One region of the Companilactobacillus paralimentarius genome, then DNA from elsewhere that is predicted to be linked to it. Evidence: predicted binding sites of a transcription regulator. Region 1 holds the regulator's gene; the other holds the start of a gene.

Region 1 (7,371 bases):
GGAAGAAATCGTCTTTAGACGCATCTTCTTCGCTAATATGATCAAGCCAACTAACATCTATATTGCTGCTATCATTTCAGCATTGTTATTTGCCTTCATGCATCAAGATACCAGATTCATCGTTTATGTAGCCATGGGGCTTTGGTTCTCATTTGTTTATTACAAATCAAAAAACATTTATGCCAGTGCTGGTAGCCACATTCTGATGAATGCCATTGTTTTAACTTTAAGTATGCGTTAATTAAAATTATGAATATACTGAAAAAACAGCCCATCGATTGATAGGCTGTTTCTTTGTGTTTAAATCATTTTTTACTACGCGGATTATTATTCCCCACGCTTGTAGGATGCAACGTACTTTTCCCGTTTATCCTCATCAAATTCTTTTTCACTCTTAGCGATAATAATTGTTGCTAGAGAGTTACCGACGACGTTAACGGCGGTACGTCCCATATCTACGAGACGGTCGATACCGGCAATGAAGGTCAAACCTTGCATTGGCACACCAATGGTTGATACCGTGGCTAAGAGTACAACAAACGATGCTCCAGGTACCCCGGCCATCCCCTTAGATGTTAACATCAATACGACCACAAGGGTAATTTGTTGTCCTAAACTTAAGTGAATATTATAGGCTTGTGCTAAAAATAGTGCAGCTAATGATTGATAGATAGCTGAGCCATCCAAATTAAAAGTATATCCAGTTGGAATAACGAAACTGACAATACCTTTAGAGGCACCATACTTTTGCATCTTTTCCATCATTTTAGGAAGAGCTGCTTCTGAACTGGCAGTTGTAAAAGCTAAAGTTACTTCATTTTCAATAATTCTGAATAATTCATAGAAACGAACATGGAACAAATGTCCAACTCCAGCCATAACGACAAAGACGAAAAATGCCATGGTTGCATAAGCAATCAGAATGAACAATGCCAATGGTTTCAAAGAGTTAAAGCCCATTTCACCAACAGTAACACCGATCAAAGCACAAACACCAATAGGAGCTAAACGCATAACCCAGTTAGTAACTTTGAACATAACGTTGGCAACAGCATTTAAAGTATCAGTAATAATCTGACCTTGTTTGCCAATAGAAGCTGTTCCCAATCCGAATAGGACTGAGAAGAAGATGATTGGTAACATATCACCCTTACCTAATGATTCAAAAATATTAGTTGGGATAATGCTCATCAAGATTGACCAAATACCCGAATGTTTGGCAGTTTTGGCAGTAGCTGTGTATTGACTAATATCCGAACCTTTTAGACTATGTACATCGATAAAGGTACCGGGATGTGTAACATTAGCGACAATAATACCAATAATAATCGCTAATGTTGTCATTATTTCAAAATAAATTAAAGTCTTTAATCCAATTCGGCCTAACTTCTTAATATCACCCATATTGGCGATACCAACTGTTAAACAAGAGATAACAATCGGTAACACAATCATCTGAATCATTGAGATAAACATTGTACCAATGTTCTGCATTACCTGAATAGCAGCTTTATTTTGATAAAAGACCTGACCAAGGATAATACCTAAAATCAAACCAATAATAATTTGCCAGCCTAAACTGACTCGAAAAAATCGTCGTTTTTGCACTTTAAAGTCCCCTTTGAAATCAACATAGTTTTAATTATAGAAGACTTTTTGTAAAAAATGAAATTGATAACGGTTTCAAATTAGAATATTTTTCATTTAATTCATTTTCACGAACAATAATTAGTGTCAATCGTAAAATAGTTCTATTTTTGCTTAATTCAGCCAATAAAAAAAACAGAACATACGGTTTTTTCAAATCGATATTCTGCATTTTTTACGTTATTTAATATTTATCTAATCTTCGCCTGATTCTGAAGCAATAATATCCAAATCGCCAGAAAGTGTCCATGAATCAACAGTTGCTGGAACAATTAAATGAATACCCTTGCTCAAATCATAGTCTTTTCCATCAACAGTAATCTTACCTTGACCATTAATTACAGAAATCAAAGTATACTTACCGATTTGATGATGTAATTTGACTGGTTCTTTAATTTCCCAGTGATAAACTGAGAAGAATGGTGATACAGGTGGTTGAACAAATGTTGTAAACTTGTTCTTACCCTCTTCTTTTGATTCAATGTTTAATTGTGGGTCTTTATGAGGAACTGTAATCGTATCCTCTGACTGCTTGATGTGAAGGTCACGCTTCTTACCTGTAGACTTCTCAACACGGTCGTAGTCATACAAACGATATGTTGTATCACTACTTTGTTGTGTCTCTAGAGCCATAATACCCTTGTTCAAGGCGTGAACAGTACCACTTGGTACGTAGTAGAAGTCACCAGTTTTAACTGGAACTTTTCTCAATAGATGATCCCAGTCACCTGATTCAATCATCTTATCAAGTTCAGCTTTATTTTTAGCATTGTGACCATAGATCAAGTATGAACCTGGTTCCGCATCAATAATGTACCAGCATTCTGTCTTACCTAATTCATGCTCATGCTCTGCTGCATATTCGTTATCAGGGTGAACTTGAACAGATAGGCTAGCTTCAGCATCCAAAATCTTTGTTAAAAGTGGGAAAACTTTTCCCTTAGGATTACCAAATAGTTCACCGTGATTTTTCCAAAGATCATCAACATATTGACCAGCAAATTCGCCATTTTCAACTTGTGATCTACCATGTGGATGACCTGAAATAGCCCAGCATTCACCAATAGTGCCATCTGGAATATTGTAACCAAATTTAGTTTCTAGCTTTCTTCCACCCCAAATTTTTTCGTGGAATACAGGCTTTAAGAACAATGGTTCACTCATAATACTTTCCCCCAAAAAATTATTCTTGCTCTTCCTTCATTGACTTATCACGATCTAAGAAGAAAATCAAAGTCTGCAATTCATTAGCCAAATCAACATAATGAACGCGGATACTACTTGGAACGTTGATAATTACCGGTGTAAAGTTTAGAATTCCTCTAACTCCAGCATCAGACAATAAATCAGCTGTTGTTTGAGCTGCGTTTGAAGAAACTGTCAAGATACAGACATCAATTTGTTGCAAATGAAGCTGTTCCTTCAATTCAGATATATCATAAACAGGAACGCCACTCTTAACTGTACCGACAATTTCCTTATTAATATCAAAAGCTGCCGCAATTCGAACATTATTAGTCCGAGAAAAGTTATAATTTAGTAAGGCGTTACCTAAATTACCTACACCGACTAAAGCTACGTTAGTACGCTTGTCTTGATTTAAGAGTTTTTTAAAGAAAGCTACTAAATCGTTTACATCGTAGCCATAACCGCGTTTTCCAAGTGCTCCTAGATATGAGAAGTCACGTCTTATTGTAGCACTATCTATCTTGACCCCTTCTGATAATTCTCCAGAAGAGATCTTTTTTGTACCTTCATCTTTTAAAAATTGAAAATACCGATAATAAATTGGTAAACGCTTTATTGTTGCGTTTGGAACTGTTGTTTTTGTCATAATTTACCACCATATGTGTGTCATTTCACTAACATTTATAGTAAATAAAAATCAACAAAAACGCAACACGTTAAACCTATAAAGACATAATTTATTAAATAATGCTAAAATTGTGAATACATAAAGGAGTTTGAAATTGATTTTATTACAAGCACAAAACATTACAAAAAATTTTGGTACTAAGAAGCTGTTCTCTAATGTCAGCTTCGAAGTACAGGATAATAGCAGGATTGGTCTAGTCGGCCGAAATGGTGTCGGCAAATCAACTATGCTCAAAATTATTTCCGATCAGGAAAGTTATAATAGTGGAAATATTGCTCTAAAAAAGGATACAAATATCGGTTACCTTGCTCAGGATTCCGGTTTAAATAGTGAAAATAAAATTTTTGACGAGATGGAACATGTTTTTGACTATCTAAAAGAACAAGAAAAAAAGATGCATGTCTTAGAAGAAAAACTTGCTGACCCCAATATTCAAGACTACGACAACATCTTGAAACAATACGATCAATTACAAAATACATTCCGTCAAGAAAATGGTTACGGTTATCAATCAGAAATCCGTAGTGTTCTCAAAGGATTTGGATTTGATGAAGATGTTTGGCAAGCTCAAATATCAACCCTTTCTGGTGGTGAGCGTTCACGTTTAGCTATGGCTAAAATGCTATTGGAACATCATGATATTTTACTTTTGGATGAACCAACAAACCATTTGGACATCAATACAGTGGAATGGCTTGAAGGTTATCTCAAAAATTATCGTGGGGCGCTAGTCATCGTATCCCATGATCAATACTTTTTAGACAAAGCTGTTACTGAAATTGTTGAGATCAACCATCACTCTTCAACACACTACTCTGGTAACTATACTTTCTACTTGCAAGAAAAGAAAAAGAATCAAGAAGTAGCTTGGAAACATTATGAAGAACAACAGGCTGAAATCAAAAAGACCGAAGAATACATTCAAAAGAATATTGTCCGTGCTTCTACCACTAAGATGGCCCAAAGTCGTCGTAAAAAGCTTGAACACATGGATGTCTTAGATCGTCCTGATAGTGACCAAGGTTCCGTTCACTTTAAATTTCAAATTGATAAAGAAAGTGGAAACGACGTATTGCTAGTCAAAGATGCCGCTATCGGTTATGAGAATCACATCATGTCCGAACCAATCAATCTAGATGTCAAGAAAGGAGAACGTGTCGGTATCATTGGACCTAACGGTATCGGTAAATCAACTTTTCTAAAATCTATCTTGGGACAAATTCCAATGATCAAGGGAACAACTCAGTTTGGTGCTAATGTTGAAGTTGGTTACTATGACCAGAATTTGAAAAATCTTGATCCTAAAAAAGATGTTCTCCATGAAATCTGGGATATCTACCCTCGCTTAGACGAGCAAGTAATTCGTAATATGTTGGGAGCCTTTCTCTTCAGTGGTGACGATGTACTCAAACCTGTTGCCGGTCTATCTGGTGGTGAAAAGGCTCGATTAACTCTGACGAAACTAGCTATGGAACACGATAATTTCTTAATCATGGACGAACCTACTAACCACTTGGATATTGACAGCAAGGAAGTTCTTGAAGATGCCTTGAAGAATTTTGAAGGAACTGTTCTTTTCGTTTCCCATGATCGTTACCTTTTGAATACTTTAGCTGATCGTATCGTTGATATTGGTGAACACGGTAGCAAGATTTATCTTGGTGACTACGATTATTACGTGGAAAAAACAACTGATCATCCAACTGAAGAAACACAAACAACTGCTAATGTCAGTGAAAAGAAAGTTCAGTATCAACAGTCCAAGGAACAACAAAAACAAGAACGTAAATTACGTCGTCAAGTTGAAGACTTAGAGAAACAGATTGCTGAACTGGAAGATAAAAATACCGCTATTCAAAAAGAAATGACTAAAGATGAAAATCTGACTTCTTATAGCAAGTTAGCCGATCTTCAAAAGGAACTCGACGAAAATAAACAACAACAGGACAAAGTTGAAGAAGAATGGACTGAAAAATCTATTGAACTAGAAGACTTTACCGACTAGAAAGTAAAACAAAACATTGTCCAACTCTTAGACCAGTGCAGTGATCATCAAATATGATCGCCACACTGGTTTTTTTGGATAAAAAACTGGTTTCAACATTTTTGTTGCCCACATTCTTTAAATTTGATAACTTAATTCATAAAGAATATTTCCAAAGGAGCATAACAATAAAACAAGAAAATTTCTTAATCAGATTCTTTAAGGGTGTCATTATCGCTTTAGGCTTCATTTTACCAGGAGTTTCCGGTGGTGTTTTAGCCGCTATCATGGGGATCTACGAACGAATGTTGAGTTTTATGGCCCACATTCGTCAGAATTTTAAACGCGACTTCCTCTACTTCTTACCCATCGGAATTGGTGGTATTGTCGGAATCGGTATTTTGTCTAAACCTCTTGATTATCTTTTGCAAAATTACCAAGTGATCGTCCTTTGGGGGTTTGCCGGAACAATTATCGGAACTCTACCGACCTTGTTTAAAGAGTCGACATCCCAAACATCTCGAGATAAATATGACCTTACTTGGTTCTTAGCCAGTTTTGTTGGTGGAGGAGTTTTCCTCTTCTTCATGAGTGAAATATTCGGAACTATTCCCGCCAACTTCTTCGGTTTCGTTATCGCAGGTATCTTAATTGCACTGGGAGTCTTGGTACCCGGATTAAGTCCTTCAAATTTATTGATTATTTTAGGACTCTATACACCAATGCTAAAAGGTTTTAAAACTTTTGATCCACTAGTCTTTATTCCCATTGCCATCGGTGGTGTAATCTCATTACTGACATTCTCCAAAGCTATGGAAAAATTGATTCAGCAACATCATTCAAGGGTTTATCACTTCATTTTGGGTATCGTCCTAGCCAGTACGGTTCTGATTCTGATTCCTAATCCATATACAAATGATGGTATTTCTTATATTGGCACAACTGGCCCTGATATTATCTTAAGTTTGGTTTTCTTCGTTATCGGTTGCGTATTAGCACTCTGGATGAGTAGTTTAGAAGAACGTTACAAATAAAATTACGAAAAAAATACTGCCAATAGACTTTTAAAATCTATCGGCAGTATTTTTTATATTGTTTCACTCAGTGTCCATTCAATTTTGCCCGTATAATCGCCTGCAAGGTTAGGAAATTCATTCTTCAATAGAATACCGTCCTCTTCACTCCAAGCGTCTGTAACGTCCGTATTTTGGCTTTCACCACTATTAACAGTATCCTGTTGGGCAATTAATGTATCATCATTCAAAGATTTTGCATTCAAATCCTTATCAATGAAGTACAGTGGTTCAGAATAGCTACTATCTTCTTTATTAAACAGACCTGTTGATTGGGCTGATAATTTCCATTTAGTTCCCGTGCTATTTACATCAATATCCCAATTTCCCGAACGTTTGACGTATTCACCTATCTTGGAACCAGCATTAATTGTTTGAAAACGATAATTATCAACTTCTAATTGTAAATTCTTTTTTGGCTTAATCTTAACTTTATATTCCAAAGTGTTAGAAATACGATCCTTGGAATCTGATAATTTCAACTTGAATGTATAAGTCTTATCAGCTTCCAAACCATTTAACGTATAAGGAATGTCATAAGTTCCTGTCTTAACACCCTTATCAACTTGAATGTCACCCTTTTGTACACCAGAAAGTTTGTTGCCATCTTGGTCATAAACTTCCAAATTACTTAATAGCTCTTCACCATCAAAAGTTGACCCTTTCAAATAAGAAATATTACCTTGAAAATGAGCTTCATCACCCAAATTTAATTCCTGTGACAATGAATTAGTATTCTCAATATGTAAAACTTCATTATCAATTACAAAATCAGGACTCATCGTATCACC
Region 2 (7,371 bases), 1.1 Mb from region 1:
ATTTACTAAGACGATTTCATCTACTAATTCACTAACGATTGGGAATGTGATGTCTCCTGGTACAGCAACATCTGTTCCATCTGCTAATGTAAAGTCATCGTGATGTTTAGTAATTTGACCAGCTTTAACTGATGCATACATACCATGAACATTTTCTGATTGAACACCAACGATATGGATATTAGGATTAAATGATTTCAATGCGGTAGCCATTCCGGAAATCAATCCTCCACCACCGACAGGAATAATAACAGTATCTACATCCCAAATATCATCTAAAATTTCCAAGCCAATCGTTCCTTGTCCAGCGATAACATATTTGTCATTGAACGGATCAACGATAGTCTTTCCTTCTCTTTCAGCACGTTCGAACATCCATTGATGTGCATCATCGAAAGTTGCACCATGGATATCAACCTCTGCACCATAACCTCTTGTAGCGTCACGTTTCATTTGTGGAGCTTCTTCAGGCATAACAACCGTTGTGTCAATTCCTAATAAATGTCCTGTCAAAGCTACACCTTGAGCATGATTACCAGCTGATGCGGTAATAACACCCCGACTCAATTCCTCTTTTGATAAGTGATTAATTTTATTGTTGGCACCTCTGAATTTGAATGATCCTGTTAATTGCATATTTTCTAGTTTTAAGAAAACGTCCCCACCAACAACATTACGACTCAAAAACATGGATTGAACTAGAGGGGTCTTACGAGCATATTTCCCAACAATAGCCTTTGCCTCTTCAATATCATGAATATCAACAATATTATCAATACCTACACCTTTAAGCATGATCCGTACCTCATTCATTTTTATTTTAAATACATTTTGTCAATATTTAGTTAACTGATTCTTCATCAACTGATAATTCTGTGTATGGTAAATCAAGTGAATCTGCCAATCCTTTATTGGTTACTTTACCTTCAAATAGGTTAACTCCAGATGCCAAAGCTTTATCTGTCTTGATGGCTTCATTAATACCTTTATCAGCAATTTCTAGTAAGTAACTTAAATTACCTTTTGCCAAAGCCATTGTGGCTGTACGTGGTACTGCTCCCGGTTGATTAGGAACTGCATAATGGATAATTCCATCTTTTACAAAGATTGGATCATCAATTGTTGTTGGATGATCAATTGTTTCAACAGTTCCACCTTGATCAATGGCTACATCGACTAATACACTTCCTGGTTTCATTGATTTAACCATATATTCTTTAACCAACTTAGGTGGTCTTGAACCTGGAATCAGAATTGTTGAAATAAAGATATCAGCATCCTTAATTTCCTTAGCTAAATTCTCTTCATTTGATTTGACAACTCTAAATTTCTTACCTGCAAATTTATCTTGTAGGAACTTAATTCTTTCGTCGTTTAATTCGATAATTACAACTGAGCAGCCCATGTTCAAAGCTAATGTAGCAGCGTTAATAGCAGCGTTTCCACCACCAAAGATTACAACGTTTCCACCATCAATTCCGGGGATGCCGGGTAGAAGAATTCCTTGACCTTGATGCTGTGCTTCAAGATAATAAGCCCCCATAATAACTGATCTACGACCAGCAATTGCACTCATTGGTGCTAACAATTCCAATTTCCCATCTTTGACAATTGTTTCACCACCAATTGCAGTTGTACCAGCTTTCATCATTGCCTCAACAGTTGGTTTTGATGATGCCAAATGTTGAAATCCCCAAACAATTTTACCTTTTGAGAAATACTTGTATTCTTCAGGATCAGGTTCCTTAACCTTGATGATCAATTTAGCTTTCCAGCCATCTTCATGACTAACTAATTTGCCACCAGCATCGACATACTCTTCGTTTGTAAAGCCTGCTCCAATACCTGCATCTTTTTCAACAAGTACCTCATTACCTGCTTCAACCATCTTACGAACATTCTCTGGAGTTGCCGCTACACGACCTTCTCCCTCTTTTTGTTCTTTAATTACAGCGATTTGCATATTCACACTCTCCTTTTGTGAAAACGATAACTATTTCCTTACAAGTGCATGATAGCGCTTACAATCAAGGGTATCAACCAGTTTTTTTACTTCACAAACTTAAAGATTATGATAACCATTGCTAAGATTGAGAAAATTTTATCAAAAAAATTTTTAATTTCACAAATTATCATATTTTAAAAAAATTATGATCCATATATTGTTTACAAGGTAAAAACAAGTGTTCATTTAAAATGAACACTTATCGTATCATTCTGATATTATATTCATTTCATTTTTAACAAAAAAAATACACTCAACCATTTTCATGATTGAATGTATTTGAATTATAAAATGTTATTTCATTGAAGGATATTAATTAATCCTTAGCATCAGATTTATCAGTAACATCTTTACGACTAAAGTTAGCAATATCGGCAACAACAGAACTTACAAACATCTTAGCATTTTCTGAAGCTGAATCAGCTTCACCATATTTTCTTACAGAAACTGTGGCGTTTTTAGCTTCCTCATCACCAATAACTACTGTATATGGTACCTTCATTGTTTGAGCATCACGAATCTTGTAACCCATCTTTTCATCACGATCATCAATTTCGGCACGAATATTCTTAGCACGTAATTCTGAAAGAACTTCATTGGCATATTCTGAGTGAAGTTTTTGGTTAACAGGAATAATACGTACTTGTGTAGGAGCCAACCATGTTGGGAAAGCACCCTTGTAAATTTCAATTAGGTAAGCAATAAATCTTTCCATAGTTGAAACAATACCACGGTGAATCATAACTGGTCTGTGATCTTCACCATCTGAACCAACATATGTTAGTTGGAACTTCTCTGGTTGCATGAAGTCTAGTTGAATTGTTGACAATGTTTCTTCATTACCAAGAGCTGTCTTTGTTTGTACATCAAGTTTTGGACCATAGAAAGCAGCTTCACCTTCAGCTTCATAGTACTTCAAACCAAGATCATCCATAGCGGCTTTAAGCATTGATTGTGATCTGTTCCACATTTCATCATCATCGAAGTACTTCTCTGTATTAGCAGGGTCACGATAACTTAGACGGAATGTGTAATCATTGATATCAAAGTCTTTGTAAACTTCAACCATCAATTGTAGTGTACGTTTGAATTCTTCTTGAATTTGGTCAAGTGCAACGAATGTGTGACCATCATTTAGAGTCATTTCACGAACACGTTGTAGACCTGACAAAGCACCTGATTTTTCATATCTGTGCATCATACCAAGTTCAGCAATACGAAGTGGTAGATCTCTGTATGAACGGTTGTGATGCTTGTAAATTTGAATATGTGAAGGACAGTTCATTGGACGTAGTTCAAGCATTTCGCCATCACCCATATCCATTGGTGGGAACATGTCTTCACGGTAGTGTGCCCAGTGACCTGAAGTCTTGTAAGCATTTAGGTTCATAAGGATAGGTGTGTAAACGTGTTGGTAACCCCAGGCAACTTCCTTATCAACGATATATCTTTCGATAACACGACGGATTGTAGCACCATTTGGCATCCAATATGGAAGACCAGCACCAACTTCTGGGTCAACGAAGAACAAGTCTAGATCACGGCCAATTGTTCTGTGATCACGTTCTTTAATTTCAGCACGACGTTTAAGATCAGCCTCTAATCCATCTTCCTTATAGAAGGCTGTAGCATAAATTCTTTGAAGCATTGGGTTACTTGATTTACCTTGCCAATAAGCACCAGCAACTGAAAGTAGTTCAAAGTGTTTCAAAGCCTTTAGATTTGTAAGTACAGCATCATAACCAAAATCAACAAATCCATCTAATGTGTAAACAGGAATTTGAACAGATTCAATAGCACCGATTAATGAAGACTTGTATGGATCATCCTTGAACATTTCAACAAGCTTGTCTTTATCCATCATAGATCTTTCAATCTTGTCATTGTTCTTAATAATCTTATTCATCAAAGCCTTGATATCTTTCAATTCATCAACACTGATTTGTCCCTCTTTGCTGTCAGTATCAACATAGAAACCATCATCATTGGCTTGTTTTTCACCAAAGTGAAGATCTTTCTTGAAACTCTTAGCAGCAGCACTAAATACTAGAGCTGCAGTGTTTCTCAAAACCTTTAGAGCATCTTCCTTATCTTCTCCAGAGATAATTTCGATTTTAGCATCTTGTTTGATCGGACGTTCAAGATCAACTAAAGTATCATTAAGTTTACCAGCAACAGCTTTCTTACCCAATGATGTGCTAATTGATTTAGCAACATCTAAAGTAGTTGTGCCTTCGTCAAACTCCTTAACTGAATCATCTGGGAATGTTAACTTGATTTTTGACATATACTTTTCCTCCTAATATTTAGACAACAAAAAATGCGTCCCTGAAGTATAGACACATCTTAAGACATGTACATACTTCAGGGACGCATTTCTACGCGGTTCCACCCACTTTAAAACTGTATAACAAAAAAACAGTTTTCACTCTATGGTTATAAAGTAACCGGCACTTATACAATTTTATGTGAAAGTGGTAACTCCAGTAATGGGTAAGCTTCCAGTGACCGTACCCTCCCTGAATAGAACCGAAGTGTTATCTTTCATGGCTTTATTGAAACATTAATTTTCAGATAATGCAAGCTATTTTTTAAATCTTCTATTCTCACCAGTCACAATTACTTCTCGTGACAAGTATTTAACTCGTTCCATAATCCGTTTAGCCTTGACAGGTTCTTCTTCTCCACGCTGATTCACAGCTAAATGTTGTTCCAATTCTTTCATCGAAAAATTGGATGAGAAAAAAGTTGGCAGATTTTCTTGCATTCGATACTGCAAAATAACCCCTAACACTTCGTCACGAATCCAACTAGACATCGTATCGGCACCAATATCGTCCAACATCAAAATATCGGCACCTTTAATTTTATTAACTTTGGCCAACACATTATTTTGACCAATAGAGTCTTTCATTTCAACCGCGAAAGTTGGAAAATGCATTAAAGTTGTATGAACATCGTGTTTAAATAGTTCATTCGCAATAGCACCTAAAAGATAGGTCTTACCCACTCCAAAATCACCAGCCAAATATAGTCCAGGCGTGAAGCTATCTTGATGCAAATAATTATCAATGAAATCCAAAGCTTTGGCTAGAGCATCCTGTCTACCCTCACCATCGTAATCATCCAATTTTGCACGACGAATATCTGGAGCCATGTCCATCAAAACAAAGCCTGATTCGTACTGACTTCTCTTCTCTCGGTTTTGAGTGCGCTCATTAGGATAATAAGCCACTTCGATATTATGATTGTTAACAATCAATTTAGGATAATATCCGCGCGTTAATTCACTCGTATGTCGCTTGTTATTATAAAACTCATAAATACTAGCCGCACTAGTAGAGATTGCATTAGGATTAATTCTATCGCTATTTTCCTTCAAAAACCTCTGTACATCAGGATCATTCAAAGCACTATTAAGAAGACGGCGATAGTCCTCCGTCAAATTCTTTGAATTCAAATATTCTGCTAATCTACTACCTAAATTTTCCATACTTAATTATCCTTATTTCTCAATCTCTTCAAACGATTCTGAAGATCATCCTGTTCATTTTTTTGATTCTTTTGTGCTGGAACCTTAGCTTTCACCTTACTCCAATCAGTTGCCTGTTCAATTTTACGGTTTTTATTATTGTAACGTCGTTTGGGATTACGACTCTTAGTTTGAAAATCATTGATTCGTTTCAAAGCTTGTTCAGGTGTTTTAACATCATTTTGTTGCCAATCGTTAGCCATCGTTTCCATCAATGGCAAAGTCAAAGTCGGTGAAGTTTGTAAAATATAGTACACCATAATATTTAATACCGCCGGAGACAAATAAGTCTTCGTTGCCATATTTCTCAAAGCATTAGATTCTACTGTACCAGTAAAACCACCGCTCTTTTGTTTTTGAGCTGCTAAAAATTCGGCAGGACGCAAAGAACGAGCTTGCTTTAACAACAATTGATCGGCACGATTCAATTGTCCGTCAGTTTGCTCAGCTGGTTCCGTTTCTGTATTAGCTTGCTGTTTAACTGAAATATTAGCATTCTTTTCAAAACGATCTTGTACTGCTTTTTTCAGACGTGCGGGATCGATCTTGTTATTGACGATATCACAAGTTTTACCAATTAAATCAATCAATGTAATCTCATCTAAGCCATAAAATGCATGAAGATTTAAAATTAATTCCTGATTTTCCAGCAGATTATCAGGATGAATTCTGAATAACTGTTGAATCCGATCCGAGATTAGTTCCCAATCTAATTGAGGAATCTCTTCTTCATTCAACGACGGTTTTTTATTGTCTGTATTATTTATTTCAAAACTATCTTGGGTATTCTTTACTTCAGTTGGCGTATTGATCAAATCACTATTACTTAATTGGAAAACTTCCAAAAAGTCTTTTGTTATCTCATGTGAATTTTGCAAGATCAAATCTGAATGTGTGTATTTATCGGCCAATAAATGATACTTGCTCTCACCAACTTGCTCATAAAGGAAAATACTCATCAAATCGTCTTTAAAAAATTCATCTGGTGACAACGGTTCAAAAAGTTGATAGATATAGTAAGGTCCTAAGCTATCTTTCTTTTGATAGGTCCTAATTAATCCTAGGGCCTCCGTCTTGATCCGTGCCTCATAAAATCGTTTCAAATCAATACCAAGTAAACTCATTAATTCAGCATGGCTTTTTCTTTGCGTGACGACTTCTTTATTAGGCAATTTTTCCCACAGCAACAAGTACAAACTGAAAGCCTCAGTACCTAAAATGGGCAAATATAAGTCAGTCAAAACATGACGATCATCATCATTTAAATGACCACTTGGCAAACACCAATAACCGACTAAAGGTGTAAATTTATCTGATTCAAAATTACTCACGGACACCAATACTCCCCTTACTTCTTATCAATTTTCTTGCCATTGGACATCATTTCCTGAACCTCTTCCATAAATCCATTCATGTCCTTAAATTCACGATAAACACTAGCAAAACGAATATAAGTCACGTCATCAACTTTGGACAAAATTCTCATGACGTGTTCACCAATTAATTGTGAGCGAACCTCACTTTCACCTGTTGATCTTATCTCGTTTTCTACTTTATCGACGATACTATTCATTTGATCCATCGTTACAGGACGTTTTTCAGCAGCACGAACTAAACCACGTAATAACTTTTCGCGGCTGAATTCCTCTCTGTTGCCATTCTTTTTGATAACCAACAATGGTGATTTTTCTAATCTTTCAAACGTTGTGAACCGTGTTCCACAGTATTCACACTCACGTCTTCTTCTAATGGCACGTCCTTCATCACTGGGACGACTGTCAATAACTTTTGATGAATCATGATGACAATGCGGACAAATCAAAATTCCAGCCTC

Evidence for each region. The regulator Rex, encoded in region 1, represses fermentation and respiration genes when NADH is low (regulators of the CRP and FNR family bind a similar motif). The targets are predictions, from matches to a motif close to TTGTGAANTANTTCACAA.
Region 2: a site for Rex is predicted at 1,979-1,996, ahead of ald (alanine dehydrogenase). Genes of this name have one in related genera too.

Annotation. Positions count from the first base shown of each region.
Region 1 covers NZ_OY724131.1:2,018,607-2,025,977, forward strand. Annotated here, with positions in the region: gene ACI6PB_RS09870 (lysostaphin resistance A-like protein) at 1-241, shown strand, start outside; gene ACI6PB_RS09875 (cation:dicarboxylate symporter family transporter) at 328-1,608, opposite strand; gene manA (mannose-6-phosphate isomerase, class I) at 1,843-2,811, opposite strand; gene ACI6PB_RS09885 (redox-sensing transcriptional repressor Rex) at 2,831-3,481, opposite strand; gene ACI6PB_RS09890 (ABC-F family ATP-binding cassette domain-containing protein) at 3,618-5,528, shown strand; gene ACI6PB_RS09895 (DUF368 domain-containing protein) at 5,582-6,541, shown strand; gene ACI6PB_RS09900 (hypothetical protein) at 6,595-7,371, opposite strand, start outside.
Region 2 covers NZ_OY724131.1:933,317-940,687, reverse strand. Annotated here, with positions in the region: gene tdcB (bifunctional threonine ammonia-lyase/L-serine ammonia-lyase TdcB) at 1-795, opposite strand, end outside; gene ald (alanine dehydrogenase) at 842-1,963, opposite strand; gene thrS (threonine--tRNA ligase) at 2,322-4,292, opposite strand; gene dnaI (primosomal protein DnaI) at 4,590-5,498, opposite strand; gene ACI6PB_RS04335 (DnaD domain protein) at 5,501-6,868, opposite strand; gene nrdR (transcriptional regulator NrdR) at 6,886-7,359, opposite strand.